Regions from separate parts of the Pseudomonas sp. LPB0260 genome, predicted to be linked through region 2. Evidence: riboswitches for the same ligand, from Rfam matches in the RefSeq annotation. Region 2 holds a riboswitch; the other holds the start of a gene.
The links. Region 2 has a riboswitch for cobalamin ahead of btuB (TonB-dependent vitamin B12 receptor). Riboswitches for the same ligand answer to the same signal wherever they lie in the genome.

Region 1 (14,927 bases), 3.1 Mb from region 2:
CCGCGCCTCGATATCGGCGAGCACTGGCTCCAGCTCCAGGTAGCCGTACTTCAGGGCGATATTCAGCTCATCCAGCACCACCAGGCCGATGGCCGGGTCGTTCAGCAGTTGCCGGGCGACCGCCCAGGCCTGCCGGGCCTTCTCGATGTCGCGCTGGCGGTCCTGGGTCTCCCAAGTGAAGCCCTCGCCCATCACGTGGTAGCTGACTTCCTCGGGGAAGCGGCGGAAGAAGCTCTCCTCGCCGGTGCTGGCGGCGCCCTTGATGAACTGCACCACGCCGACCCTGATGCCGTGCCCCAGGGCCCGGGCGACCATGCCGAAGGCCGAGCTGCTCTTGCCCTTGCCGTTGCCGCTGTGCACCAGCAGCAAGCCGTATTCGTCCTGGGCCTGGGCGATCTTCTCGTCGATCAGCGCCTTCTTGCGCGCCATGCGCGCCTTGTGCCGCGCGTCCCGCTCGATCGATTCGCTCATCACTTCACCTCGCTTGGCAGGCGCAGGTCGCGGGCCGCGCGGATGCCGACATACAGCAGCGCCGCCACACCGACATAGAGCGCCAGGCTGGCCAGGTAGCGCGGGTAGTACTGGGCGATGCGCTCGGCCAGCAGGGCCAGGCTCGGCTCCGGGTAGCGCCCGGAGAAATAGAGGAAACCGCCGCCGGAACACAGGTAGGCGGCCAGGGCGCCGAGCGTCACAGTCGCCGCCAGCAGCACCAGGCTCCCCAGGCTGTCGCGGTGCCAACCGGCATACAGGCGACCGGCCAGCCACAGCGAGCCGTAGGCCGGCACGAGCAGCCAGTAGGCCGGCGACATGCACCAGTCGCTCACCCCGGCCCACTGGATCGCGGCGAAGTCGAGCAGGGAAGCCTCGATGAACAGCGCCGGGAACACCCAGCGCGGGGTCAGCAGCACGCCGGCGAGAAAGAACACCGCCCAGGAGGCGCTGGGCAGGTTGAGCGTGGCGAAGTGCTGGCCACGGGTCATGGCCAGCAGCGCCACCAGGGCGAGGCCTATCAGCAGTTGCACGCGGGGGGTCGGGTTCATCCAGTCATCTCCAGGTTAAACACGTAGGGTGCGCCATGCGCACGGGGCATCGCTCAAAGCGCCTGATAACGCACCGTCAGGTAGACCGCCTGGCCGGGCTGGTTGAAGCCCTCGGCGGTCTCGTAGTCGGCATCCAGCAGGTTGGCGACGCGGGCCTGCAGGCGCCATTCGGGGGCGATGCGGTATTCGCCGCGCAGGTCGAGGGTGGCGAAGCCGGACAGCGGCTTGTTGTTGGCCAGGTCGTCGAAGCGCTGGCCTTCGGCGTGCAGGCTGGCGCCGAGGCTGAAGGCGCCGAGGCGACGATCCAGGTCCAGGTTGAACAGCTGCTTGGCGCGGCGCGCCAGTTCGTTGCCGTCATTGGCCCCGCCCGAGCGGTTCTCCGGCTCCAGCAGGGTGTAGTTGGCGTTCCACTCCCAGCCCAGCAACCGGCTGCCGAGCACCAGCTCGACGCCGCGGATGCGCGCCTGGTCGACGTTGGCCGGCGCCCTGATGCTCGAGTCGTAGGCGATCAGGTCGTCGATCACCGTGCGGAAGGCGTTGAGCGACCAATGGCCCCAGCCATGCCCGCCGGCCAGGCCGACCTCCAGGCTCCGGGAGGTTTCCGCCTGCAGCTGCGGGTTGCCATAGCCGGGGTAGTAAAGCTCGTTGAAGGTCGGCGCCTTGAACGCCGTGCCATAGCTGACAGTCGCCCGCAGCGCGTCGCTCAGGGCGTAGCCGTAACCGAGGTTGCCGGTGTCGTGGCGGCCGAACTGCTGGTTGTCGTCGCGGCGCAGCGACAGCTGCCAGTCGTGCCGGCCGACCTCGCCCAGGTACTGGGCGAAGGCGCCCTTGTTGTCCCGCGAGTCCTCGGCGTAGGCGGTGCTGCCGTTGACCTCGTCGTGCTGATGGTCGGCGCCCAGGGTCAGGGTATGGCCGCTCGCCAGGGCCAGGTCGTTCTGCCAGCTGGCGCTGTCGCGGCGGCTGTCGAAACGCGAACTGAAACGGCCGTCGAGAAAGGCGTCGGACTTGTCTTCGCTGCGCCCGACCTGCAGGGTCACCTGCCAGGGCTCCAGCGGGGCGAAGCGCGCGCGGGTGCCGAAGACGTTCGACTCGCCATCGGCATGGGCGTGAAAGCCCGAGGTGCGCTTGCGATTGACCTGGTCGTAGTCGTTGTGCGACTCGGCCCGCAGCAGGTTGGCGTCCAGCTCCAGGCCATTGTCGAAGCGATAGCCGGCGCTGAGCGTGGCGGACAGGTTACGGTAGCCGTCGGCATCGTCTTCGTAGCCGCTGGCGCCGATCGGCTTGACGTTGATGCCGTCGGTATCGATGCCGCTGACGCCCAGGCTGTACCAGCCGGCGCCGGCGCCGCCGGCAACCCCGGCGCTGCCGCTGTAGCTGTCGTGGGTGCCGTAGCCCGCGGAGAAAAATGGCTTGGCAGCGCCGCTGCCGCCCTTGCGGGTGAAGATCTGGATCACCCCGCCTATGGCTTCGGAGCCGTACAGGCTGGAACGCGGCCCGCGCACCACCTCGATGCGCTCGATCAGCTCCAGCGGCAGGTCCTGCAGGGCCGCGCCGCCGGCCGTTACCGAACCGACCTTGATGCCGTCGATCAGCACCAGCACATGGTCGGATTCGCTGCCGCGCATGAACAGCGAGGTGTTCTTGCCCGGCCCGCCGTTGTTGGCGAAGGACACGCCCGGTACGCGCTTGAGCAGCTCGGGCACCGAGGTCGCCTGGCTCTGCTCGATCTGCGCGCGGTCGAATACGGTCACCGCCGCCAGGCTCTGCTCGGCGGTCTGCGCCGTGCGGCTGGCGGTCACCAGTTGATCGCTCAATCGCGTCGGTTGGGCGGCTTGCGCCAAGGAAATGCTGCTGATGCTGCACGCCAGCAGCGCTGCCGGCGTCAGAAGGGACTTGCTCATGCTCGATCTATGCTCCGTCGCACCCACCCGGGCGACTTAGGCTGGGAAAGGCATGGGGAGCGCAAGGGACGGGCGAACGGCAATCAGGCGCAGTCCACCCGCCCGACAACGCCCTCCGCGATGCCGTGGACTGCTACAGGCCGGTCTCCGGGCTCACGAGCGGCGATCCGACTTGCGGATCACCCGCCAGCGCACCTTCCCATGCCGAGGCACAGTGGTTGAACAGCGCTGGTTTGACTCGTCTACCGTTGCGGGGGCAGCGTCGGAATGGTTGGCCCGAACAGGCCTAACGCACCGACTTCCCTGTTTCACCCTTCGGACGCACAGCGTCGGGGGCACCTGAAGCAAGGCGCGCAGGGTAGAGACCTGAGGCGGGGGCGTCAATCAAAAGGGACAGGCAAGCGGGCTGAAGCGAAGGGTTCGCCGGGCGGCGACAGCCTCCCGGGAACCTGTTCGAGCGTTTCACTTCCTGGCGAGTGATCGCTGCAAGCAGGCGAGATGGTGGACCGAAGGAGGATCGAACTCCCGACCTCCGCATTGCGAACGCGGCGCTCTCCCAGCTGAGCTATCGGCCCGTGCAGTATTCAATCTAGCCCGCCCTCGACGGGGCGCCAATGGCTCAGTGACGCGGCATGAAGCCCGCCGGCTTGGCGGCCAGCCAGGCGACGAAGGTGCGCAGGCGTTCGTCGCTCAGCAGGGCCTCGCGACTGTTGTAGTGCAGCGCCAGTTCCTTCTCGCTGAACAGCCGGTGAATCTGGTTATGGCAGGCGCGGCAGACCCACAGGGTGGCGGAGATCCGCTCGTTCCTGGCGTAGCGCTTCTGCACGTAGGGCTTGTCGTGCAGGGATTTGGGGATCAGGTGGTGACGGGTCAAGGGCGCCTGGCGGGCGCAGAGCTCGCAGCCTTCGGGCTGGGGCGGCAGGCGAATCGGTTCGGCCATGGGACGGCGGCGACCCCAGGCTCAGCGCTTGCGACACAGGGTCAGGCCGTCGCCCAGGGGCAGCAGCGACAGGTCGATGCGCGCATCGTCGCGCAGGGCCTGGTTGAGGGCCTGGATGGCGCGAGTATCGGCGCTGTCCGGCGCGGCCTCGAGCACCCGACCGCTCCACAGGGTGTTGTCGAACAGCACCAGGCCACCGGGGCGCAGCAGGCGCAGGGCATGCTCGAAGTAGGCCGGGTAGTTGGCCTTGTCGGCGTCGATGAAGATCAGGTCGAACTGCCCGTCCTGCTCCTCGCCGGCCATCGCCGCCAGGGTCTCCAGGGCCGGCGCCAGGCGCAGCTCGATGCGCCCGGCCAGGCCCGCCTCGTCCCAGTAGCGCCGGGCCATGGCGTTGTAGTCGCCGGGTATGTCGCAACAGATCAGCCGGCCGTCCTCGGGCATGGCCTGGGCCATGCAGATGGCACTGTAGCCGGTGAAGGTGCCGATCTCGATGATCCGCCTGGCGCCCGTGAGCTTGACCAGCAGCGCCATGAACTGGCCCTGCTCCGGGGCGATCTGCCAGCGCGCGTTGTCCAGCTGCGCGGTCTCCTCGCGCAGGCGCTTGAGCAGCGACGTCTCGCGCAGGGAGACGTCGAGCAGGTAGCGATACAGTGCGTCGTCGAGGTTGAGGGTGCGATTGGTCATGGGCTGGCCTGCCTGAGAGTCAGGGGTTGCGCGCCAGTTCGGCGCTGAACACGCGCTTGGCGTCCAGATAGGTGCGCTGCCAGTAGCTGTTGCTCAGGCTGTCCAGGCGCACGGTGCCGCCACTGGAGGGTGCGTGGACGAAACGCCCGTTGCCGACGTAGATGCCGGCATGGCTGACCTGACTGCCGCCACTGGTGGCGAAGAACACCAGGTCGCCACTTTGCAGGGCCTTGCGGCTGCCGATGGTCGGAGCGCGCAGTGCCTTGAGCTCACGGGTCGAACGGGGCAACTGGATGCCGGCGGCGTCGCGATAGACATAGCCGATCAGGCCGCTGCAGTCGAAGCCGCCCTCGGGGGTGTTGCCGCCGTAGCGATAGGGTGTACCGACCAGGCCCAAGGCGCGGAACAGCACGTCCTCGGAGCTGCCATGCGGGCTACCGGCGGGAAGCTGAATCGAGGTTGGTGGGGCGGCCGGGCGGCCGGCGCAGGCGCTGAGCAGCGCGACGAGAAGCAACAAGGCGACACGGGGCGTAGCGGACATGAGCGAGGCGATCCTGAGCCTGGATGCGCCCTACTCTGCCGGCTCGAGCCAAGGCGCGCAACCTTTGCGGCGGCGCCCAAGACTCAGGGATGGCGCTCGAGCGACTCGCTGGGCGCCATGGCCAGCACGCGCTTGGCCTCGATGAAGCTGCGTTTCCAGTAGCGGTCGTCCAGGCTGTCGACCCGTACGCCGCCGCTGCGGCGACTGGCCGAATGGATAAACTGGTCGTCGCCCAGGTAGATGCCGGCGTGGCTGACGCGGCCGCGACCGTTGGTGCTGAAGAACACCAGATCGCCCGGCTCCAGCTCATCGCGCTCGACCAGCGGCGCGTCGATATTGATCATCTCGCGGGTGGAGCGCGGCAGTTGCAGGCCGGCCTCTTCGCGGAACAGGTAGCCGATGAAGCCACTGCAATCGAAGCCGGACTTCACCGAGCTGCCGCCGAAGCGATAACGGGTGCCGACCAGCGACAGGCCATGGGACAGGATGCTGTCGGCCAGCTGGGGCATTTCGTAGGGCTGGTCGTCGGTCAGCTCGGCGAGTTCTTCCTCGGTCGGCTCGGCATGGGGCGCGCGGGAGACGAACATCGACGACTTGCTGAGCGGACCGAATACGCTGGACTGCGTCTGCGGCGCCTGGGCGGCGCAGCCCGCGAGGGCCAGGACGAGTGCGAGAGGCACGAGGGGTGCGAAGCGTTTGAGCATGGGCACAGCCGTGTCGGGAATTCTGAGAAGGACGCGACTATGCCTTCAACCTGCCCTATTTGCAATTTCCATGGGCAGAAATGTGACTCAGTAGTTCTGGCAGGACATCTAAGGCGCGCCCTTGCAGGTGGATATCGACCTCATCGCTCAGGTCGGTGCGGCTCGGGTTGATCTCCACGGTCAGGCCGCCGGCCTGGCGGGTGCGCAGCACCGGCTCGACTATATAGGGGAAGCTGGCGCTGGTGCCGACGCTCAACACCAGGTCGAAGCCCTTGCCCATTTCGCGGTAGAGGCTGTCGATGGCGGCCTCGGGCAGCATTTCCTCGAACAGCACCACGGGCGGGCGCAGGATGCCGCCGCACTGCCGGCAATGCGGCGGCAACGGCCGCGCCAGATGCTCGGCAAGCCCGGCATCTTCCGCCCCGCAGGACTGGCAGAACAACGGGGCCAGCTCGCCGTGGATCTCGATCAGCCGCTCGGACGGGCTGCCGGCTGCGCGGTGGTAGCCGTCGATATTCTGGGTCAGCAACCAGCACTGCGGCTTGAGCCGCTGCAGCTCGGCGATGGCCAAGTGGCCGGCATTGGCCCGGGCGCCGAGGCAGGCCCTGGCCAGTTCCGCCAGGTATTTCCAGCACAACGCCGGATCGCGCCGCAGCATCGGCCCCGACAACGCCGCCTCGATCGGCAGGCCCTCGGCCGTGTGGCCGTTGTACAGGCCACCGAGGCCGCGATAGGTCGGCAGCCCCGAGTCGGCGGAAAGGCCGGCACCGGTGATGACTAGGATGCGCTCGGCCCGGGCGATGGCCAGGGCGACACGCTCGATCTGCTGCTGCATCGCCGCCTCCGGCCTCAGTGGTTGACCGTGTGCGCCAGCATCACCGACAGCTGGCTCAGCGGCCGGCCGCTCTGCGCGTGCCAGTGGTTGAACGCCGCCTGCACCGCGGCCAGGTCCTTGAGGCTGGTCGGCGCCTTGTCGATGATCTGCTGGGCCTTGAGGGCGGCGACCATGTCGTTGGTGGGGATGAAGGTATCCTTGCCGACCATGCGCAGGAAGCGCGGCGCCGACAACCCGCCCAACTGGCTGCCGTGCTTGGCCAGGTACTTCCACAGGCCGACGATGTCGGTCACCGGCCAGTCGGCGATCAAGGCGCCGAAGCTGCCCTTCTCCCGCCGCACATCGAGGACGAACTGGGCGTTGCGCGGCACGCTCTTGAGCTTGCCCAGGTGGCGAATCAGCCGCGCGTCCTGCATCAGGTTCTCCAGGCGCTCGCCGCCCATCAGCACGACCTTTTCCGGGTCGAAGCCGAAGAACACCTCCTCGAAGGCCGCCCACTTGGCGTCCACCAGGCTGTGCTTGAGACCGGCGCGAAAGATCCGCAGGCTGATCAGTGACAGGTAGCGGTCGTCACTCAGCCCACGCAGCGCCTCGGCGCTGGCCGGCTGCGGCAGCATGGCCTCCAGGGCAGCGGCCGAGCCGAAGCGGTTCAGGCAGTACTCGTTGAGCCATTGATAGTCGCGCATGGGCTGTCCTTGCCGGCTCAGAGGTTCATCACGTCGAGAAAGCGCGGCGTGGCGGCGTCGTCGATCTTCAGGTTGACGAAGTCGAACAGGTTGCGGTCGGCCAGCTGCGAGGGCACCACGTTCTGCAGGGCGCGGAACATGATCTCGGTGCGGCCCGGGGTCTTGCGCTCCCACTCCTGGAGCATCTCCTTGACCACCTTGCGCTGCAGGTTCTCCTGGGAGCCGCAGAGGTTGCAGGGGATGATCGGGAACTCCTTGAGCTTGGCGTAGGCCTCGATGTCGGCCTCGTTGCAGTAGGCCAGCGGGCGGATCACCACGTTGCGCCCGTCGTCGGCGCGCAGCTTCGGCGGCATGGCCTTGAGGGTGCCGCCGTAGAACATGTTGAGGAAGAAGGTCTCGAGGATATCGTCGCGATGATGTCCCAGGGCCATCTTGGTCGCGCCGATCTCGTCGGCGAAGGTGTACAGGGTGCCGCGGCGCAGGCGCGAGCACAGCGAGCAGGTGGTCTTGCCCTCCGGGATCTTTTCCTTGACCACCGAGTAGGTGTCCTTCTCGACGATGTGGTAGGGCACGCCGATGGACTCCAGGTAGGCCGGCAGCACGTGCTCGGGGAAGCCTGGCTGCTTCTGGTCCATGTTCACCGCGACGATCTCGAACTTGATCGGCGCGACCTTCTGCAGGTACAGCAGCACGTCGAGCATGGTGTAGCTGTCCTTGCCGCCGGACAGGCAAACCATGACCTTGTCGCCATCTTCTATCATGTTGAAATCGGCAATGGCTTCGCCGGCCTGACGACGCAGGCGCTTTTGCAGTTTGTTCTGGTTGACCGAGAGGGTGCCCATGGTGCGCTGGAGTCCGGAAAGAAGTGCTAGAACGCGACATTTTACGCAGAAACCACGGTGCGCCCCACCCCATTTGCGGCGAAGTGTTAGGCTGAAATCATGAATGATGAACTCGATCCCGACCTCGAACTGGTCGATCAGATCCTGCTACTTCTGCAGGACGCGCCTGCCGGTCTCAGCGAATATGAGCTGATCCAGCAATTGAAAGGCGGCCACTCGACCCACATCCCCAACCTTCCGCTGCTCGACAACCTGATCCTGTTTCGCACCCATTTCCTGGTGTTCAACGCCCTCTACCAGCTGCGTGAGCGCCTGTGGGACGAGCGCCGCGGCCACCTGGAAATCAACCCGCTGTGCATCCAGCTGCAACCCTACCGCGCCGGCGGCGCCGGGCTCGCCGAGCACGACCCGCTGCGCGACTACTATCTGGACCTGGACAACCTGCGCAATACCGACGCGGATGACGTGGAGAAGCTGCTGACCAGCTTCTGGACACGCATGCAGGGTGGCGAAGAGAAGCAGGCGGCGCTGGAGCTGTTCGAGCTGCACGACCATCAGCAGCCGCTCAACCTCGCCACCATCAAGCACCGCTACCGCCAGCTGGTGAGCATTCACCACCCCGACCGCGGCGGCAACACAGAGCGACTGCAGTCGATCAACAAGGCGATGGAAATTCTCGAGCGCTATTACAACTGATCCGTAGAGATCAATTTGCTCTAACCCCTCCCCTCTCGCGGTCCCCAGCCCTTGCCTATACTGCGACATACGGTCGCATAGGTTCGGCCTGGCACCCGGTGGCGCTGATCACGCGCGCCGGGCGCTCCGCTGGGGGGCGATCGCTATAACAAGAGGAGGTGTTTGGCATGATCCACCATGTTTGGGGGCTCTTCACCCATCCTGACCAAGAATGGCAAGAAATCCGTGGCGAGGAAGAAACCATCAGCCACATGTATCTCACCCACATCCTGGTTCTCGCAGCGATCCCCGCGATCTCCGCGTATATCGGCACCACCCAGGTCGGCTGGTCGATCGGCGACCGAGCCCCGGTGATGCTGACCGAAGCCAGCGCGTTGCAAATGACCATCATGTCTTACCTGGCAATGCTCGCCGGCGTCGCGGTGATGGGCGCCTTCATCCACTGGATGGCACGGACCTACGACGCCAGTCCGAGCCTGACGCAGTGCGTGGTATTCGCCGCGTACACCGCCACTCCGCTGTTCGTCGGCGGTCTGGCGGCACTCTACCCGCACCTGTGGCTGGCCATGACCGTGGGTACGGTCGCCATCTGCTACACCGTCTACCTGCTCTACGTGGGCATACCGACCTTCATGAACATCCCCAAGGACGAGGGGTTCATGTTCTCCAGCTCGGTACTGGCGGTGGGGCTGGTGGTGCTGGTGGCGATGATCGCCTGCTCGGTGATTCTCTGGGGCTTCGGCGTGGGCCCGGTGTACACCAGCTAAGGGCTGATCACGGCAACAAGACGAAACCACCTGCGGGTGGTTTCGTCGTTTCCGGGCTGCCGCAAGCGCCATGCTTGGGCATAATCGCCCGGCACAGTCGAGAAACCACCACCATGCCCGAACGTCTCCATGCCCGCGTCGAGGACTGCTACCTGCAGGCCGAAAACTTCTTCAAGCGTTCCTTCAGGCGCCCCGAGGTGAGTTTCAAGCTGCGCGGGCAGAAGGCCGGCGTCGCCCACCTGACGGAGAACAAGCTGCGTTTCAATCCGCAGCTGTACCGTGAGAATCAGGAGGACTTCCTGCGCCAGACCGTGGCCCATGAAGTGGCCCACCTGATCGCCCACCAGCTGTTCGGCGCCACTATCAGAGCCCATGGCGAGGAGTGGCAGCTGATCATGCGCGGCGTTTACCAACTGCCACCGAATCGCTGCCACAGCTACGAAGTGCAGCGCAGCCGGGTCAGTCGCTTCATCTACCGCTGCAGCTGCCCCCAGGGCGAGTTCCCGTTTTCCTCGCAGCGCCACAGCCTGGTCGCCAAGGGGCGTCGCTACTACTGCCGGCGCTGCAAGGCCACCCTGAGCTTCACCGGCGAGCGACGCCTGGAGTGAATCCGCGGCTCGTGCCCGACTCCTGAAGCCGAGCGACAGGCTAGCCGAGCAGGCGCCGGTAGACCTGCAGGTCGCCGGCCGAAAAGCAGCAGAAGATCACTTCCTCGATCGAGGGGAGCTCCCGCACCGTCTCCCGCACCGTGTCGACGGCGGTACGCGCCGCCAGGTCGACCGGATAGCCGTAGACCCCCGTACCGATGCTGGGAAAGGCGATTCTGCGCACCTCATGGCTGGCCGCCAGCGCCAGCGAGTTGCGGTAGCAGGCCGCCAGCAGTTCCGGTTCGCCCCGCTCGCCGCCGTTCCAGACCGGGCCGACGGTGTGGATGACGTACCTGGCCGGCAGATTGAAGCCCGGGGTAAGCCTGGCTTCTCCGGTCGGACAGCCCCCCAGCTGCCGGCAGGCCTGCGACAACTCCGGTCCGGCGGCACGGTGAATGGCACCGTCGACGCCGCCTCCTCCAGCCAAGGCGCTGTTCGCGGCATTGACTATGGCGTCCACAGACAGGGTGGCGATATCGGCGCGCATGGCGCTGAACTTGGCTGGCATGAATTGGCTGACCTCCAAAGATTTGCACCTCAGGCAAGTTTAGCGGCCCCTGGCCGCCTCGCCGTGGCAGATCGGTCCGGTCCAGCCAACTGCGCAGCCGGCAACCACGACCAGCCGCAACCGCGCAATTTCCGGCCCGAGAGCCACAAGCAGGGGCGACGATGGCCGGGCCTGCCCCGGCGGCTGGGGGCGGCAGGGGCGCCGAGTCTGCGGTGCTATACTTTTGGTCGACTGCAGCAGATGCGCAACCGGTTCCACGGCGGCGAGCACCCACTGCGATTTTTCACCTATCGGCTTCTAGATGGCGGGGATCTGGGGCAAACACTAGATGGGAGGTGTGTCATGAATCGACACTATTACATCAGTGACGATCTCGACGATCTTGAAACCGTTGAAAACGAGCTGGAAGCCAGCGGCATCAGTACCGAACAGATCCATGTACTCAGCGAGAAGGACGCCGACGTGGAGCATCACCAGCTGCACGAGGTGCCCTCCTTCATGAAGCAGGACGTGGTGCACTCCGGTGAAATCGGCGCGGCGATCGGTGCGGTGCTGGCCGCCGTGGTACTCGGCGGTGCCTACCTGCTGGGCTGGACCGAGTCCGCGGCCGGCTGGGTTCCCTTCATCTTCCTGGCCATCGTGCTGTTCGGCTTCTGCACCTGGGAAGGCGGCTTCTTCGGCATCCAGGTGCCGAACGCCCACTTCCGCGGCTTCCGGCAGAAGCTCAAGGAAGGCAAACACGTGTTCTTCGTCGATGTCGAGCCGGAGCAGGAGTCGATTCTGGATCGCGTCATCCAGCATCATCCGTCCTTGGTCGATGCCGGCACCGGCGCCGCTTCGCCACACTGGATAGTCGCCTGGCAGCAGAAGTGGCACCAGTTCAAGCGCACCATCTAGCCTGCCCGCCGCCAGCCTTCCCTGGGTGACCCACGCGGTCACCTTGGAGGCGCGTCAGTGGCCGAAGAACAATTCCCGACTCAGAAAGATGTAGTCCGCCTCGGCGGCCATCAGCCCGACCAGCACCAGCAGGCACAGCGGCGGCACCAATATGGCGTAGACCATCGCCAGCCGCTCCCAGGCCATGTGCATGAAGATCGCCACGATCAGTCCCGCCTTGAGCAGCATGAAGATGATGATCAGCGACCAGCGCAGGTAGCCGACGAAATGGAAGTAGTCGACCAGGTAGGACAGCGTACTGAGGACGAACAGCAGCCCCCATATCTTCAAATACAGGCCGATCGGATGTTGCTGGCCCTGTGCATGTGCCATCGCCCGGGCTCCTCTAGAAGGTCACCATAGATAGAAGAATGCAAAGATAAACACCCACACCAGGTCGACGAAGTGCCAGTAGAGCCCGGCGATCTCGACGATCTGGTAGTTGCCGGAGCGCTCGTAGTCTCCGCGCAGCACCTTCAGCGCCACGATGCTGAGGTAGATCACCCCGATCGACACGTGCAGACCGTGAAAACCGGTGATCATGAAGAAACTTGCGCCGAACTGTGCGGCGCCCATGGGGTTGCCCCAGGGTCTGACGCCCTCGCTGATCAGCTTGCTCCACTCGAAGGCCTGCATACCGACGAAGGTCAGCCCGAGGGCCGCGGTGACCAGCATCAGCGCGGCGGTCTTGGCGCGGTCGCGCCGGTAGGCGAAGTTCACCGCCATGGCCATGGTGCCGCTGCTGGTGATCAGAACGAAGGTCATGATGGCGATCAGGATCAGCGGGATCTCGGCACCGGCTATGGTCAGGGCGAACACCTCGCTGGCGTGCGGCCAGGGCTCGGTGGCACTGATGCGCACCGACATGTAGCCGGTGAGGAAGCAGGTGAACACGAAGGTATCGCTGAGCAGGAAGATCCACATCATCGCCTTGCCCCAGGACACCTGCTTGAACGCATCCTTGTCCGAGGCCCAGTCATCGACGATACCCGGCCAACCCGGCGCCGAACCCTCGGCGGGCTTCAGCGTTGATCCACGGGGTTCACCTGACGGGTGCGACTGGATGGCCATGGCATCACCTCAAACCGCAGAACGCAGCGATGGCTTGATAGGTTGCCGGCGTGCTGGTCAGCAGGGCGAACAGCAGCAGCCAGAGGCCCAGCAGGTAGTGCCAATAGATGGCGCACAACTCCACACTGCTCTGCAGCTGCCTGGCCGGCGCTCGGCGCAGCATTTTGCCCAGGGTTCGCCCCCAGGCGACCAGCCCGCCCAGCAGGTGCAGGCCATGCAGTCCGGTCAGCAGGAAGAAGAAGCTGTTGGCCGGGTTGCCCGCCACGCCATAGCCCCAGGCGGCGAACTGCTGCCAGACCCACAGTTGGCCAATCAGGAAGGCCAGGGCGAATAGCCCGCCCAGCCCGAAACCCAGGCTCGTCGCCGCCGGTTGCCCGCGCCTGATCGCCACCCGCGCCCATTGCAAGGCGATGCTGGCGGCGAGCAGAAAGGCCGAGTTCAGCCACAGCTGCCAGGGCTGGGCCAAGGGCGCCAGCGGCTCGGTCAGGGGCTGCCAGTCGGGCACTTGCGAACGGACGATAAAGGCGATCAGGAACAACAGGAACAGCGAGCTGACCACCGCCAGGAACAGGCGCAGGCCGACCCGGGCCGTGCGTGCCCGGGCCTCGTCGACGCCCGGCAACTGGCGCGGCACGTGGCCCCAGCTGCCGCCCGGGTCGCCTCCGGTCGCGTCGCGCAACAGCAGCCCGCTCATGGCCTGGCGCCCTCCTGCCGGTCGGCGCCGTCACGCTGGCACCACTGCTTGAGTTCCTCATCCGACACCGTCTGCGGCACGAAGTCCTGCTCGACGCCCGGCATGCTGTAGTCATAGGCCCAGCGGTGCACCACCGGCAGCCTGGCGCCCCAGTTGCCGTGTCGCGGCGGCGTGTCCGGGGTCAGCCACTCCAGGCTGGTGGCGCCCCAGGGGTTGGCCCCGGCCGGCTTGCCCTTGAACAGGCTCCAGGCCAGGTTGAACAGGAACAACAGCTGGGCCACGCCGACGGTCAGCGCGGCCACCGTGATGAAGGCATTGAGGTCCTGGGCCGATTGCGGAATGAACTCGTAGTTCTCGTAGGCGTAGTAGCGCCGCGGCATGCCCAGGAAGCCCAGGTAGTGCATGGGGAAGTAGATGGCATAGGTGCCGAGGAAGGTGATCCAGAAATGCAGCTTGCCCAGGCGGTCCTCGAGCAGGCGCCCGGTGATTTTCGGGTACCAGTGATAGATGGCGCCGAACACCACCAGGATGGGCGCGACCCCCATGACCATGTGGAAGTGGGCGACCACGAAATAGGTGTCCGACAGGGGGATGTCGACGATCACGTTGCCAAGGAACAAGCCGGTCAGGCCACCGACCACGAAGGTGACGATGAACGCCAGGGCGAACAGCATGGGCACGGTCAGGTGAATGTCGCCACGCCACAGGGTCAGTACCCAGTTGTAGACCTTCAGCGCGGTGGGCACGGCGATGATCAGGGTGGTGGTGGCGAAGAAGAAGCCGAAGTAGGGGTTCATGCCGCTGACGTACATGTGGTGCGCCCAGACCACGAAACTGAGCACGCCGATCGCCACGATGGCCCAGACCATCATGCGGTAGCCGAAGATGTTCTTGCGCGCATGGGTGCTGATCAGGTCGGAAACCAGGCCGAAGGCCGGCAGCGCGACGATGTACACCTCCGGGTGGCCGAAGAACCAGAACAGGTGCTGGAACAGGATCGGGCTGCCGCCCTGGTGATCCAGCGCCTGGCCCAGGGAGACAATCGCCGGCATGAAGAAGCTGGTGCCCAGCAACTTGTCGAACAGCATCATCACCGCGCTGACGAACAGGGCCGGGAACGCCAGCAAGGCGAGGATCGAGGCCATGAAGATGCCCCACACCGACAGCGGCATGCGCATCAGGGTCATGCCGTGGGTGCGCGCCTGCAGCACCGTGGTCACGTAGTTGAGGCCACCCATGGTGGCGGCGACGATGAAGATCGCCAGGGACACCAGCATCAGCACGATACCCCACTCGGTGCCCGGCGAACCCGCGGTGATGGCCTGGGGCGGATAGAGGGTCCAGCCGGCGCCGCTGGGGCCGCCCGGGACGAAGAAACTGGCCAGCAGGACGATCACCGAGAGCAGGTAGAACCAGTAGCTGAGCATGTTGACGT
Region 2 (14,927 bases):
TTTTCAACGGTTTCAAGATCGTCGAGATCGTCACTGATGTAATAGTGTCGATTCATGACACACCTCCCATCTAGTGTTTGCCCCAGATCCCCGCCATCTAGAAGCCGATAGGTGAAAAATCGCAGTGGGTGCTCGCCGCCGTGGAACCGGTTGCGCATCTGCTGCAGTCGACCAAAAGTATAGCACCGCAGACTCGGCGCCCCTGCCGCCCCCAGCCGCCGGGGCAGGCCCGGCCATCGTCGCCCCTGCTTGTGGCTCTCGGGCCGGAAATTGCGCGGTTGCGGCTGGTCGTGGTTGCCGGCTGCGCAGTTGGCTGGACCGGACCGATCTGCCACGGCGAGGCGGCCAGGGGCCGCTAAACTTGCCTGAGGTGCAAATCTTTGGAGGTCAGCCAATTCATGCCAGCCAAGTTCAGCGCCATGCGCGCCGATATCGCCACCCTGTCTGTGGACGCCATAGTCAATGCCGCGAACAGCGCCTTGGCTGGAGGAGGCGGCGTCGACGGTGCCATTCACCGTGCCGCCGGACCGGAGTTGTCGCAGGCCTGCCGGCAGCTGGGGGGCTGTCCGACCGGAGAAGCCAGGCTTACCCCGGGCTTCAATCTGCCGGCCAGGTACGTCATCCACACCGTCGGCCCGGTCTGGAACGGCGGCGAGCGGGGCGAACCGGAACTGCTGGCGGCCTGCTACCGCAACTCGCTGGCGCTGGCGGCCAGCCATGAGGTGCGCAGAATCGCCTTTCCCAGCATCGGTACGGGGGTCTACGGCTATCCGGTCGACCTGGCGGCGCGTACCGCCGTCGACACGGTGCGGGAGACGGTGCGGGAGCTCCCCTCGATCGAGGAAGTGATCTTCTGCTGCTTTTCGGCCGGCGACCTGCAGGTCTACCGGCGCCTGCTCGGCTAGCCTGTCGCTCGGCTTCAGGAGTCGGGCACGAGCCGCGGATTCACTCCAGGCGTCGCTCGCCGGTGAAGCTCAGGGTGGCCTTGCAGCGCCGGCAGTAGTAGCGACGCCCCTTGGCGACCAGGCTGTGGCGCTGCGAGGAAAACGGGAACTCGCCCTGGGGGCAGCTGCAGCGGTAGATGAAGCGACTGACCCGGCTGCGCTGCACTTCGTAGCTGTGGCAGCGATTCGGTGGCAGTTGGTAAACGCCGCGCATGATCAGCTGCCACTCCTCGCCATGGGCTCTGATAGTGGCGCCGAACAGCTGGTGGGCGATCAGGTGGGCCACTTCATGGGCCACGGTCTGGCGCAGGAAGTCCTCCTGATTCTCACGGTACAGCTGCGGATTGAAACGCAGCTTGTTCTCCGTCAGGTGGGCGACGCCGGCCTTCTGCCCGCGCAGCTTGAAACTCACCTCGGGGCGCCTGAAGGAACGCTTGAAGAAGTTTTCGGCCTGCAGGTAGCAGTCCTCGACGCGGGCATGGAGACGTTCGGGCATGGTGGTGGTTTCTCGACTGTGCCGGGCGATTATGCCCAAGCATGGCGCTTGCGGCAGCCCGGAAACGACGAAACCACCCGCAGGTGGTTTCGTCTTGTTGCCGTGATCAGCCCTTAGCTGGTGTACACCGGGCCCACGCCGAAGCCCCAGAGAATCACCGAGCAGGCGATCATCGCCACCAGCACCACCAGCCCCACCGCCAGTACCGAGCTGGAGAACATGAACCCCTCGTCCTTGGGGATGTTCATGAAGGTCGGTATGCCCACGTAGAGCAGGTAGACGGTGTAGCAGATGGCGACCGTACCCACGGTCATGGCCAGCCACAGGTGCGGGTAGAGTGCCGCCAGACCGCCGACGAACAGCGGAGTGGCGGTGTACGCGGCGAATACCACGCACTGCGTCAGGCTCGGACTGGCGTCGTAGGTCCGTGCCATCCAGTGGATGAAGGCGCCCATCACCGCGACGCCGGCGAGCATTGCCAGGTAAGACATGATGGTCATTTGCAACGCGCTGGCTTCGGTCAGCATCACCGGGGCTCGGTCGCCGATCGACCAGCCGACCTGGGTGGTGCCGATATACGCGGAGATCGCGGGGATCGCTGCGAGAACCAGGATGTGGGTGAGATACATGTGGCTGATGGTTTCTTCCTCGCCACGGATTTCTTGCCATTCTTGGTCAGGATGGGTGAAGAGCCCCCAAACATGGTGGATCATGCCAAACACCTCCTCTTGTTATAGCGATCGCCCCCCAGCGGAGCGCCCGGCGCGCGTGATCAGCGCCACCGGGTGCCAGGCCGAACCTATGCGACCGTATGTCGCAGTATAGGCAAGGGCTGGGGACCGCGAGAGGGGAGGGGTTAGAGCAAATTGATCTCTACGGATCAGTTGTAATAGCGCTCGAGAATTTCCATCGCCTTGTTGATCGACTGCAGTCGCTCTGTGTTGCCGCCGCGGTCGGGGTGGTGAATGCTCACCAGCTGGCGGTAGCGGTGCTTGATGGTGGCGAGGTTGAGCGGCTGCTGATGGTCGTGCAGCTCGAACAGCTCCAGCGCCGCCTGCTTCTCTTCGCCACCCTGCATGCGTGTCCAGAAGCTGGTCAGCAGCTTCTCCACGTCATCCGCGTCGGTATTGCGCAGGTTGTCCAGGTCCAGATAGTAGTCGCGCAGCGGGTCGTGCTCGGCGAGCCCGGCGCCGCCGGCGCGGTAGGGTTGCAGCTGGATGCACAGCGGGTTGATTTCCAGGTGGCCGCGGCGCTCGTCCCACAGGCGCTCACGCAGCTGGTAGAGGGCGTTGAACACCAGGAAATGGGTGCGAAACAGGATCAGGTTGTCGAGCAGCGGAAGGTTGGGGATGTGGGTCGAGTGGCCGCCTTTCAATTGCTGGATCAGCTCATATTCGCTGAGACCGGCAGGCGCGTCCTGCAGAAGTAGCAGGATCTGATCGACCAGTTCGAGGTCGGGATCGAGTTCATCATTCATGATTTCAGCCTAACACTTCGCCGCAAATGGGGTGGGGCGCACCGTGGTTTCTGCGTAAAATGTCGCGTTCTAGCACTTCTTTCCGGACTCCAGCGCACCATGGGCACCCTCTCGGTCAACCAGAACAAACTGCAAAAGCGCCTGCGTCGTCAGGCCGGCGAAGCCATTGCCGATTTCAACATGATAGAAGATGGCGACAAGGTCATGGTTTGCCTGTCCGGCGGCAAGGACAGCTACACCATGCTCGACGTGCTGCTGTACCTGCAGAAGGTCGCGCCGATCAAGTTCGAGATCGTCGCGGTGAACATGGACCAGAAGCAGCCAGGCTTCCCCGAGCACGTGCTGCCGGCCTACCTGGAGTCCATCGGCGTGCCCTACCACATCGTCGAGAAGGACACCTACTCGGTGGTCAAGGAAAAGATCCCGGAGGGCAAGACCACCTGCTCGCTGTGCTCGCGCCTGCGCCGCGGCACCCTGTACACCTTCGCCGACGAGATCGGCGCGACCAAGATGGCCCTGGGACATCATCGCGACGATATCCTCGAGACCTTCTTCCTCAACATGTTCTACGGCGGCACCCTCAAGGCCATGCCGCCGAAGCTGCGCGCCGACGACGGGCGCAACGTGGTGATCCGCCCGCTGGCCTACTGCAACGAGGCCGACATCGAGGCCTACGCCAAGCTCAAGGAGTTCCCGATCATCCCCTGCAACCTCTGCGGCTCCCAGGAGAACCTGCAGCGCAAGGTGGTCAAGGAGATGCTCCAGGAGTGGGAGCGCAAGACCCCGGGCCGCACCGAGATCATGTTCCGCGCCCTGCAGAACGTGGTGCCCTCGCAGCTGGCCGACCGCAACCTGTTCGACTTCGTCAACCTGAAGATCGACGACGCCGCCACGCCGCGCTTTCTCGACGTGATGAACCTCTGAGCCGGCAAGGACAGCCCATGCGCGACTATCAATGGCTCAACGAGTACTGCCTGAACCGCTTCGGCTCGGCCGCTGCCCTGGAGGCCATGCTGCCGCAGCCGGCCAGCGCCGAGGCGCTGCGTGGGCTGAGTGACGACCGCTACCTGTCACTGATCAGCCTGCGGATCTTTCGCGCCGGTCTCAAGCACAGCCTGGTGGACGCCAAGTGGGCGGCCTTCGAGGAGGTGTTCTTCGGCTTCGACCCGGAAAAGGTCGTGCTGATGGGCGGCGAGCGCCTGGAGAACCTGATGCAGGACGCGCGGCTGATTCGCCACCTGGGCAAGCTCAAGAGCGTGCCGCGCAACGCCCAGTTCGTCCTCGATGTGCGGCGGGAGAAGGGCAGCTTCGGCGCCTTGATCGCCGACTGGCCGGTGACCGACATCGTCGGCCTGTGGAAGTACCTGGCCAAGCACGGCAGCCAGTTGGGCGGGTTGTCGGCGCCGCGCTTCCTGCGCATGGTCGGCAAGGATACCTTCATCCCCACCAACGACATGGTCGCCGCCCTCAAGGCCCAGCAGATCATCGACAAGGCGCCGACCAGCCTCAAGGACCTGGCCGCGGTGCAGGCGGCGTTCAACCACTGGCACGCGCAGAGCGGCCGGCCGCTGAGCCAGCTGTCGGTGATGCTGGCGCACACGGTCAACCACTGAGGCCGGAGGCGGCGATGCAGCAGCAGATCGAGCGTGTCGCCCTGGCCATCGCCCGGGCCGAGCGCATCCTAGTCATCACCGGTGCCGGCCTTTCCGCCGACTCGGGGCTGCCGACCTATCGCGGCCTCGGTGGCCTGTACAACGGCCACACGGCCGAGGGCCTGCCGATCGAGGCGGCGTTGTCGGGGCCGATGCTGCGGCGCGATCCGGCGTTGTGCTGGAAATACCTGGCGGAACTGGCCAGGGCCTGCCTCGGCGCCCGGGCCAATGCCGGCCACTTGGCCATCGCCGAGCTGCAGCGGCTCAAGCCGCAGTGCTGGTTGCTGACCCAGAATATCGACGGCTACCACCGCGCAGCCGGCAGCCCGTCCGAGCGGCTGATCGAGATCCACGGCGAGCTGGCCCCGTTGTTCTGCCAGTCCTGCGGGGCGGAAGATGCCGGGCTTGCCGAGCATCTGGCGCGGCCGTTGCCGCCGCATTGCCGGCAGTGCGGCGGCATCCTGCGCCCGCCCGTGGTGCTGTTCGAGGAAATGCTGCCCGAGGCCGCCATCGACAGCCTCTACCGCGAAATGGGCAAGGGCTTCGACCTGGTGTTGAGCGTCGGCACCAGCGCCAGCTTCCCCTATATAGTCGAGCCGGTGCTGCGCACCCGCCAGGCCGGCGGCCTGACCGTGGAGATCAACCCGAGCCGCACCGACCTGAGCGATGAGGTCGATATCCACCTGCAAGGGCGCGCCTTAGATGTCCTGCCAGAACTACTGAGTCACATTTCTGCCCATGGAAATTGCAAATAGGGCAGGTTGAAGGCATAGTCGCGTCCTTCTCAGAATTCCCGACACGGCTGTGCCCATGCTCAAACGCTTCGCACCCCTCGTGCCTCTCGCACTCGTCCTGGCCCTCGCGGGCTGCGCCGCCCAGGCGCCGCAGACGCAGTCCAGCGTATTCGGTCCGCTCAGCAAGTCGTCGATGTTCGTCTCCCGCGCGCCCCATGCCGAGCCGACCGAGGAAGAACTCGCCGAGCTGACCGACGACCAGCCCTACGAAATGCCCCAGCTGGCCGACAGCATCCTGTCCCATGGCCTGTCGCTGGTCGGCACCCGTTATCGCTTCGGCGGCAGCTCGGTGAAGTCCGGCTTCGATTGCAGTGGCTTCATCGGCTACCTGTTCCGCGAAGAGGCCGGCCTGCAACTGCCGCGCTCCACCCGCGAGATGATCAATATCGACGCGCCGCTGGTCGAGCGCGATGAGCTGGAGCCGGGCGATCTGGTGTTCTTCAGCACCAACGGTCGCGGCCGCGTCAGCCACGCCGGCATCTACCTGGGCGACGACCAGTTTATCCATTCGGCCAGTCGCCGCAGCGGCGGCGTACGGGTCGACAGCCTGGACGACCGCTACTGGAAACGCAGCTTCATCGAGGCCAAGCGCGTGCTGGCCATGGCGCCCAGCGAGTCGCTCGAGCGCCATCCCTGAGTCTTGGGCGCCGCCGCAAAGGTTGCGCGCCTTGGCTCGAGCCGGCAGAGTAGGGCGCATCCAGGCTCAGGATCGCCTCGCTCATGTCCGCTACGCCCCGTGTCGCCTTGTTGCTTCTCGTCGCGCTGCTCAGCGCCTGCGCCGGCCGCCCGGCCGCCCCACCAACCTCGATTCAGCTTCCCGCCGGTAGCCCGCATGGCAGCTCCGAGGACGTGCTGTTCCGCGCCTTGGGCCTGGTCGGTACACCCTATCGCTACGGCGGCAACACCCCCGAGGGCGGCTTCGACTGCAGCGGCCTGATCGGCTATGTCTATCGCGACGCCGCCGGCATCCAGTTGCCCCGTTCGACCCGTGAGCTCAAGGCACTGCGCGCTCCGACCATCGGCAGCCGCAAGGCCCTGCAAAGTGGCGACCTGGTGTTCTTCGCCACCAGTGGCGGCAGTCAGGTCAGCCATGCCGGCATCTACGTCGGCAACGGGCGTTTCGTCCACGCACCCTCCAGTGGCGGCACCGTGCGCCTGGACAGCCTGAGCAACAGCTACTGGCAGCGCACCTATCTGGACGCCAAGCGCGTGTTCAGCGCCGAACTGGCGCGCAACCCCTGACTCTCAGGCAGGCCAGCCCATGACCAATCGCACCCTCAACCTCGACGACGCACTGTATCGCTACCTGCTCGACGTCTCCCTGCGCGAGACGTCGCTGCTCAAGCGCCTGCGCGAGGAGACCGCGCAGCTGGACAACGCGCGCTGGCAGATCGCCCCGGAGCAGGGCCAGTTCATGGCGCTGCTGGTCAAGCTCACGGGCGCCAGGCGGATCATCGAGATCGGCACCTTCACCGGCTACAGTGCCATCTGCATGGCCCAGGCCATGCCCGAGGACGGCCGGCTGATCTGTTGCGACATACCCGGCGACTACAACGCCATGGCCCGGCGCTACTGGGACGAGGCGGGCCTGGCCGGGCGCATCGAGCTGCGCCTGGCGCCGGCCCTGGAGACCCTGGCGGCGATGGCCGGCGAGGAGCAGGACGGGCAGTTCGACCTGATCTTCATCGACGCCGACAAGGCCAACTACCCGGCCTACTTCGAGCATGCCCTGCGCCTGCTGCGCCCCGGTGGCCTGGTGCTGTTCGACAACACCCTGTGGAGCGGTCGGGTGCTCGAGGCCGCGCCGGACAGCGCCGATACTCGCGCCATCCAGGCCCTCAACCAGGCCCTGCGCGACGATGCGCGCATCGACCTGTCGCTGCTGCCCCTGGGCGACGGCCTGACCCTGTGTCGCAAGCGCTGAGCCTGGGGTCGCCGCCGTCCCATGGCCGAACCGATTCGCCTGCCGCCCCAGCCCGAAGGCTGCGAGCTCTGCGCCCGCCAGGCGCCCTTGACCCGTCACCACCTGATCCCCAAATCCCTGCACGACAAGCCCTACGTGCAGAAGCGCTACGCCAGGAACGAGCGGATCTCCGCCACCCTGTGGGTCTGCCGCGCCTGCCATAACCAGATTCACCGGCTGTTCAGCGAGAAGGAACTGGCGCTGCACTACAACAGTCGCGAGGCCCTGCTGAGCGACGAACGCCTGCGCACCTTCGTCGCCTGGCTGGCCGCCAAGCCGGCGGGCTTCATGCCGCGTCACTGAGCCATTGGCGCCCCGTCGAGGGCGGGCTAGATTGAATACTGCACGGGCCGATAGCTCAGCTGGGAGAGCGCCGCGTTCGCAATGCGGAGGTCGGGAGTTCGATCCTCCTTCGGTCCACCATCTCGCCTGCTTGCAGCGATCACTCGCCAGGAAGTGAAACGCTCGAACAGGTTCCCGGGAGGCTGTCGCCGCCCGGCGAACCCTTCGCTTCAGCCCGCTTGCCTGTCCCTTTTGATTGACGCCCCCGCCTCAGGTCTCTACCCTGCGCGCCTTGCTTCAGGTGCCCCCGACGCTGTGCGTCCGAAGGGTGAAACAGGGAAGTCGGTGCGTTAGGCCTGTTCGGGCCAACCATTCCGACGCTGCCCCCGCAACGGTAGACGAGTCAAACCAGCGCTGTTCAACCACTGTGCCTCGGCATGGGAAGGTGCGCTGGCGGGTGATCCGCAAGTCGGATCGCCGCTCGTGAGCCCGGAGACCGGCCTGTAGCAGTCCACGGCATCGCGGAGGGCGTTGTCGGGCGGGTGGACTGCGCCTGATTGCCGTTCGCCCGTCCCTTGCGCTCCCCATGCCTTTCCCAGCCTAAGTCGCCCGGGTGGGTGCGACGGAGCATAGATCGAGCATGAGCAAGTCCCTTCTGACGCCGGCAGCGCTGCTGGCGTGCAGCATCAGCAGCATTTCCTTGGCGCAAGCCGCCCAACCGACGCGATTGAGCGATCAACTGGTGACCGCCAGCCGCACGGCGCAGACCGCCGAGCAGAGCCTGGCGGCGGTGACCGTATTCGACCGCGCGCAGATCGAGCAGAGCCAGGCGACCTCGGTGCCCGAGCTGCTCAAGCGCGTACCGGGCGTGTCCTTCGCCAACAACGGCGGGCCGGGCAAGAACACCTCGCTGTTCATGCGCGGCAGCGAATCCGACCATGTGCTGGTGCTGATCGACGGCATCAAGGTCGGTTCGGTAACGGCCGGCGGCGCGGCCCTGCAGGACCTGCCGCTGGAGCTGATCGAGCGCATCGAGGTGGTGCGCGGGCCGCGTTCCAGCCTGTACGGCTCCGAAGCCATAGGCGGGGTGATCCAGATCTTCACCCGCAAGGGCGGCAGCGGCGCTGCCAAGCCATTTTTCTCCGCGGGCTACGGCACCCACGACAGCTACAGCGGCAGCGCCGGGGTTGCCGGCGGCGCCGGCGCCGGCTGGTACAGCCTGGGCGTCAGCGGCATCGATACCGACGGCATCAACGTCAAGCCGATCGGCGCCAGCGGCTACGAAGACGATGCCGACGGCTACCGTAACCTGTCCGCCACGCTCAGCGCCGGCTATCGCTTCGACAATGGCCTGGAGCTGGACGCCAACCTGCTGCGGGCCGAGTCGCACAACGACTACGACCAGGTCAATCGCAAGCGCACCTCGGGCTTTCACGCCCATGCCGATGGCGAGTCGAACGTCTTCGGCACCCGCGCGCGCTTCGCCCCGCTGGAGCCCTGGCAGGTGACCCTGCAGGTCGGGCGCAGCGAAGACAAGTCCGACGCCTTTCTCGACGGCCGTTTCAGTTCGCGTTTCGACAGCCGCCGCGACAGCGCCAGCTGGCAGAACGACCTGGCCCTGGCGAGCGGCCATACCCTGACCCTGGGCGCCGACCATCAGCACGACGAGGTCAACGGCAGCACCGCCTACGCCGAGGACTCGCGGGACAACAAGGGCGCCTTCGCCCAGTACCTGGGCGAGGTCGGCCGGCACGACTGGCAGCTGTCGCTGCGCCGCGACGACAACCAGCAGTTCGGCCGCCACGACACCGGCAACCTCGGTTACGGCTACGCCCTGAGCGACGCGCTGCGGGCGACTGTCAGCTATGGCACGGCGTTCAAGGCGCCGACCTTCAACGAGCTTTACTACCCCGGCTATGGCAACCCGCAGCTGCAGGCGGAAACCTCCCGGAGCCTGGAGGTCGGCCTGGCCGGCGGGCATGGCTGGGGCCATTGGTCGCTCAACGCCTTCCGCACGGTGATCGACGACCTGATCGCCTACGACTCGAGCATCAGGGCGCCGGCCAACGTCGACCAGGCGCGCATCCGCGGCGTCGAGCTGGTGCTCGGCAGCCGGTTGCTGGGCTGGGAGTGGAACGCCAACTACACCCTGCTGGAGCCGGAGAACCGCTCGGGCGGGGCCAATGACGGCAACGAACTGGCGCGCCGCGCCAAGCAGCTGTTCAACCTGGACCTGGATCGTCGCCTCGGCGCCTTCAGCCTCGGCGCCAGCCTGCACGCCGAAGGCCAGCGCTTCGACGACCTGGCCAACAACAAGCCGCTGTCCGGCTTCGCCACCCTCGACCTGCGCGGCGAATACCGCATCGCCCCCGAATGGCGCCTGCAGGCCCGCGTCGCCAACCTGCTGGATGCCGACTACGAGACCGCCGAGGGCTTCAACCAGCCCGGCCAGGCGGTCTACCTGACGGTGCGTTATCAGGCGCTTTGAGCGATGCCCCGTGCGCATGGCGCACCCTACGTGTTTAACCTGGAGATGACTGGATGAACCCGACCCCCCGCGTGCAACTGCTGATAGGCCTCGCCCTGGTGGCGCTGCTGGCCATGACCCGTGGCCAGCACTTCGCCACGCTCAACCTGCCCAGCGCCTCCTGGGCGGTGTTCTTTCTCGCCGGCGTGCTGCTGACCCCGCGCTGGGTGTTCCCGGCGCTGTTCATCGAGGCTTCCCTGCTCGACTTCGCCGCGATCCAGTGGGCCGGGGTGAGCGACTGGTGCATGTCGCCGGCCTACTGGCTGCTCGTGCCGGCCTACGGCTCGCTGTGGCTGGCCGGTCGCCTGTATGCCGGTTGGCACCGCGACAGCCTGGGGAGCCTGGTGCTGCTGGCGGCGACTGTGACGCTCGGCGCCCTGGCCGCCTACCTGTGTTCCGGCGGCGGTTTCCTCTATTTCTCCGGGCGCTACCCGGAGCCGAGCCTGGCCCTGCTGGCCGAGCGCATCGCCCAGTACTACCCGCGCTACCTGGCCAGCCTGGCGCTCTATGTCGGTGTGGCGGCGCTGCTGTATGTCGGCATCCGCGCGGCCCGCGACCTGCGCCTGCCAAGCGAGGTGAAGTGATGAGCGAATCGATCGAGCGGGACGCGCGGCACAAGGCGCGCATGGCGCGCAAGAAGGCGCTGATCGACGAGAAGATCGCCCAGGCCCAGGACGAATACGGCTTGCTGCTGGTGCACAGCGGCAACGGCAAGGGCAAGAGCAGCTCGGCCTTCGGCATGGTCGCCCGGGCCCTGGGGCACGGCATCAGGGTCGGCGTGGTGCAGTTCATCAAGGGCGCCGCCAGCACCGGCGAGGAGAGCTTCTTCCGCCGCTTCCCCGAGGAAGTCAGCTACCACGTGATGGGCGAGGGCTTCACTTGGGAGACCCAGGACCGCCAGCGCGACATCGAGAAGGCCCGGCAGGCCTGGGCGGTCGCCCGGCAACTGCTGAACGACCCGGCCATCGGCCTGGTGGTGCTGGATGAGCTGAATATCGCCCTGAAGTACGGCTACCTGGAGCTGGAGCCAGTGCTCGCCGATATCGAGGCGCGGCCGCTGCTGCAGCATGTGGTGGTGACCGGCCGGGGCGCCTTGCCGGGGATGATCGAGGCGGCGGACACGGTCACCGAGATGAGCCTGGTCAAGCACGCTTTCAAGGCTGGCGTGAAGGCGCAGAAAGGCGTGGAATTCTGATGCGCGCGCTCAAGGCATGCAAAGACCGCAGTTGCGTAGGGTGGATGACGCCGTTTTCATCCACCGCTGTCGTTGGTGGATGGGTAAAACGCCATCCACCCTACGATGGTGAAGGGAGGCCGCGATGAGCGCTAGGAGCTGCCCGGCCCTGTTGGTCGCCGCCCCGGCCTCGGGGCAGGGCAAGACCACGGTCACCGCCGCCCTGGGGCGATTGCACAGTCGCCAGGGCAAGCGAGTGCGGGTGTTCAAGTGCGGGCCGGACTTTCTCGACCCGATGATCCTCGCCCGCGCCAGCGGACTGCCGGTGTACCAGCTGGACCTGTGGATGGTCGGCGAGGCCGAGAGCCGGCGCCTGCTGTGGCAGGCGGCCGGGGAGGCCGACCTGATCCTCATCGAGGGGGTGATGGGCCTGTTCGATGGCAGCCCGTCGGCGGCCGACCTGGCGCGGCGCTTCGGTGTGCCGGTGATGGCGGTGATCGACGGCTCGGCCATGGCCCAGACCTTCGGCGCCCTGGCCCATGGCCTGGCCAGCTTCCAGCCCGATTTGCCGTTCTCCGGGGTGCTCGGCAACCGGGTCGGCAGCGCGCGGCATGGCGAGATGCTGCGCGACGCCTTGCCCGCAGCGATCCGCTGGTACGGCGCCCTGCCGCGCAGCGCCGAGATCGAGCTGCCCAGCCGCCATCTGGGGCTGGTCCAGGCCGAAGAGCTGGCCGACCTGGATGCGCGCCTGGATGCCGCGGCCGACGCCCTGGCGGCCAGCGCCGATGTGGCCCTGCCGCCGCCGGTGGCCTTCGCCGCCCCCGTGCCGCGCCCGCTCGAGCCGTTGCTGGCCGGGGTGCGCATCGGCGTGGCCCGGGACAGCGCCTTCGCCTTTCTCTACCAGGCCAACCTGGACCTGCTGCGTGAGCTGGGCGCCGAGCTGCACTTCTTCTCGCCGTTGGCCGACAGCCAGCTGCCGGCGGTCGACAGCCTGTACCTGCCGGGCGGCTATCCCGAACTGCACCTGGCCGAGTTGCAGGGCAATCAGGCCATGGCCGAGGCGATTCGGAGCCACCACGCCGCCGGCAAGCCGATCCATGCGGAATGCGGCGGCATGCTCTACCTGCTCGAACGGCTGACCGACAAGCAGGGCGTCAGCGGGCGGATGCTCGGCCTGCTGCCGGGCGAGGCGACCCTGCAGCCACGGCTGACCGCCCTGGCCCTGCAGGAGGTCGAGATGCCCGGCGGGCACCTGCGCGGCCACACCTACCACCACTCGGCGCTCAGCTGCGAGCTGGCGCCGTTGGCCCGTGGCGAGTGTCCGAACTACAGGCGCACCGCCGAGGCGGTCTACCGTCTGGGCCGGCTGACGGCCTCCTACATCCATTTCTACCTGCCCTCCGACCCCTTGGCCGCGGCGGAGCTGTTCCGACCATGAACCCACAGACCTTTAGCCCCGCCGAGCGCGCGGCGGTCTATCGTGCCATCGCCGAGCGCCGCGACATGCGCCACTTTTCCGGCGGGCGGGTCGAACCGGAGCTGCTGGCCCGGCTGCTGGAGGCGGCGCACCAGGCGCCCAGCGTCGGCCTGATGCAGCCCTGGCGCTTTATCCGCATCACCCGTCCCGAGCTGCGTGAGTCGATCCAGGCCCTGGTGGAGGCCGAGCGCCTGCGCACCGCCGCGGCCCTGGGCGAGCGTGGCGACGACTTCATGCGGCTCAAGGTCGAGGGCATTGGCGACTGCGCCGAGTTGCTGGTGGTGGCGCTGATGGAGGGCCGCGAGGCCCATGTGTTCGGCCGGCGCACCTTGCCGGAGATGGACCTGGCCTCCCTGGCCTGCGCCATTCAGAATCTCTGGCTGGCCGCCCGCGCCGAGGGCCTGGGCATGGGCTGGGTGTCGTTGTTCGAGCCCGCTGCCCTGGCCGAACTGCTGGCCATGCCGCCGGGCAGCAAGCCCATGGCGGTGCTCTGCCTGGGGCCGGTGACGAGCTTCTACGCGGAGCCGATGCTGGCCCAGCAGGGCTGGGCGCGGCCGCGGCCGCTGGGCGAACTGCTGTATCAGGACCAATGGGGACAATCATGAAAGGCCCGCAACGCATCGTCTGCCTGTCCACCGAGACCTGCGAGACCCTCTACCTGCTCGGCGAGCAGGCGCGCATCGTCGGCATCTCCGGCTTCACCGTGCGCCCGCCCCAGGCGCGCAAGGAAAAGCCCAAGGTCAGCGGCTTCAGCAGCGCGCGGATCGACAAGATCCTCGCGGTGCAACCCGACCTGGTGCTCGGCTACTGCGACCTGCAGGCAGACATCGCCGCCGACCTGGCCCGTCAGGGCCTGGAGGTGCACCTGTTCAACCAGCGCGATATCGCCGGCACCTACCGGATGATCGAGACCCTCGGCGCCCTGGTGCATGCCAACGCGCGGGCCGAAGCGCTGATCGCCGAGCTGCAGGCCGGGCTGGAGGCGATCCGCGCCAGCGCCGCACGCCTGCCACGGCGGCCGCGGGTGTATTTCGAGGAATGGAACGAGCCATTGATCAGCGGCATCGGCTGGGTCAGCGAACTGATCGAGCTGGCCGGCGGCGAGGATTGCTTCGCCGAGCTGGCTGGCTGCCACAGCGCCAGGCAGCGGATCATCGCCGACCCGCTGGAGGTGGTGCGCCGTGCCCCGGAGCTGATCATCGGCTCCTGGTGCGGCAAGCGCTTCCGCCCGCAGCAGGTCGCCGCCCGGCCAGGCTGGCAGGCGATTCCGGCGGTGCGGCATAACCAGCTGCACGAGATCAAGTCGCCGGACATCCTCCAGGCCGGCCCGGCGGCGCTGAGCGATGGCGTGCGCCAGTTGCACGCGCTGATTCGTGCCTGCGTGGAGGCCGGCGCATGAGCCTGCTGCTCGCCACCCTGGCCGGCGTCGCCATGGATATGGCGCTGGGTGAGCCGAAGCGCTGGCACCCGCTGGTGGCGTTCGGCCGCCTGGCCGAGTGCATCGAACAGCGGCTCAACGCCGCCGGGCGCGGCTGGCGCAGCCACGGGGTCAGCGCCTGGTGCCTGGCGGTGCTGCCGCTGACCCTGTTGGTCGCGCTGCTGGCCCAGATGCCGCTAGTCGGCTGGGCCGTGGAAATCCTCGCCCTGTACCTCGCCCTGGGGATGCGCAGCCTGGGCGAGCACGCACTGCCGGTGGCCCTGGCCCTGCGCCTGGGCGACCTGCCCCTGGCCCGCGAGCGGGTCGGCCAGATGGTCAGCCGCAACACCGCGGCTCTGGATGCCAGGGGCGTGGCCCGCGCCGGCACCGAGTCGGTGCTGGAGAACGGCTCGGATGCGGTGTTCGCCGCGCTGTTCTGGTTCCTCGTCGGCGGCGCTCCGGGCGTCGTGCTCTATCGCCTGAGCAATACCCTGGACGCCATGTGGGGCTACCGCACGGCGCGCTTCGAGCGCTTCGGCTGGGCCGCGGCGAAGGTCGACGATTGGCTCAACTACCTGCCGGCGCGGCTGGTGGCGCTGACCTATGCGCTGCTCGGGCGCACCGGCATGGCCCTGCAATGCTGGTGGCGCCAGGCGCCGCAGTGGGACAGTCCCAACGCCGGCCCGGTGATGGCTGCCGGCGCCGGCGCCCTGGGCATCGGCCT

Region 1: another riboswitch for cobalamin. It lies ahead of btuB (TonB-dependent vitamin B12 receptor); the one in region 2 lies ahead of btuB (TonB-dependent vitamin B12 receptor).

What each region holds. Positions count from the first base shown of each region.
Region 1 covers NZ_CP058247.1:6,055,467-6,070,393, reverse strand. Annotated here, with positions in the region: gene cobO (cob(I)yrinic acid a,c-diamide adenosyltransferase) at 1-471, opposite strand, end outside; gene LPB260_RS27335 (hypothetical protein) at 471-1,040, opposite strand; gene btuB (TonB-dependent vitamin B12 receptor) at 1,094-2,941, opposite strand; cobalamin riboswitch at 3,062-3,299, opposite strand; tRNA gene LPB260_RS27325 (tRNA-Ala) at 3,441-3,516, opposite strand; gene LPB260_RS27320 (hypothetical protein) at 3,561-3,881, opposite strand; gene LPB260_RS27315 (O-methyltransferase) at 3,903-4,565, opposite strand; gene LPB260_RS27310 (C40 family peptidase) at 4,585-5,106, opposite strand; gene LPB260_RS27305 (C40 family peptidase) at 5,190-5,810, opposite strand; gene LPB260_RS27300 (NAD-dependent deacylase) at 5,866-6,645, opposite strand; gene LPB260_RS27295 (DNA-3-methyladenine glycosylase I) at 6,660-7,331, opposite strand; gene ttcA (tRNA 2-thiocytidine(32) synthetase TtcA) at 7,349-8,173, opposite strand; gene LPB260_RS27285 (DNA-J related domain-containing protein) at 8,273-8,869, shown strand; gene LPB260_RS27280 (Yip1 family protein) at 9,037-9,636, shown strand; gene LPB260_RS27275 (SprT family zinc-dependent metalloprotease) at 9,711-10,244, shown strand; gene LPB260_RS27270 (O-acetyl-ADP-ribose deacetylase) at 10,285-10,791, opposite strand; gene LPB260_RS27265 (magnesium transporter) at 11,134-11,688, shown strand; gene LPB260_RS27260 (cytochrome C oxidase subunit IV family protein) at 11,743-12,060, opposite strand; gene LPB260_RS27255 (heme-copper oxidase subunit III family protein) at 12,082-12,798, opposite strand; gene LPB260_RS27250 (cytochrome c oxidase subunit 3) at 12,803-13,492, opposite strand; gene ctaD (cytochrome c oxidase subunit I) at 13,489-14,927, opposite strand, start outside.
Region 2 covers NZ_CP058247.1:2,745,312-2,760,238, forward strand. Annotated here, with positions in the region: gene LPB260_RS12315 (magnesium transporter) at 1-56, opposite strand, end outside; gene LPB260_RS12320 (O-acetyl-ADP-ribose deacetylase) at 399-905, shown strand; gene LPB260_RS12325 (SprT family zinc-dependent metalloprotease) at 946-1,479, opposite strand; gene LPB260_RS12330 (Yip1 family protein) at 1,554-2,153, opposite strand; gene LPB260_RS12335 (DNA-J related domain-containing protein) at 2,321-2,917, opposite strand; gene ttcA (tRNA 2-thiocytidine(32) synthetase TtcA) at 3,017-3,841, shown strand; gene LPB260_RS12345 (DNA-3-methyladenine glycosylase I) at 3,859-4,530, shown strand; gene LPB260_RS12350 (NAD-dependent deacylase) at 4,545-5,324, shown strand; gene LPB260_RS12355 (C40 family peptidase) at 5,380-6,000, shown strand; gene LPB260_RS12360 (C40 family peptidase) at 6,084-6,605, shown strand; gene LPB260_RS12365 (O-methyltransferase) at 6,625-7,287, shown strand; gene LPB260_RS12370 (hypothetical protein) at 7,309-7,629, shown strand; tRNA gene LPB260_RS12375 (tRNA-Ala) at 7,674-7,749, shown strand; cobalamin riboswitch at 7,891-8,128, shown strand; gene btuB (TonB-dependent vitamin B12 receptor) at 8,249-10,096, shown strand; gene LPB260_RS12385 (hypothetical protein) at 10,150-10,719, shown strand; gene cobO (cob(I)yrinic acid a,c-diamide adenosyltransferase) at 10,719-11,330, shown strand; gene LPB260_RS12395 (cobyrinate a,c-diamide synthase) at 11,455-12,747, shown strand; gene bluB (5,6-dimethylbenzimidazole synthase) at 12,744-13,391, shown strand; gene LPB260_RS12405 (cobalamin-binding protein) at 13,388-14,185, shown strand; gene cbiB (adenosylcobinamide-phosphate synthase CbiB) at 14,182-14,927, shown strand, end outside.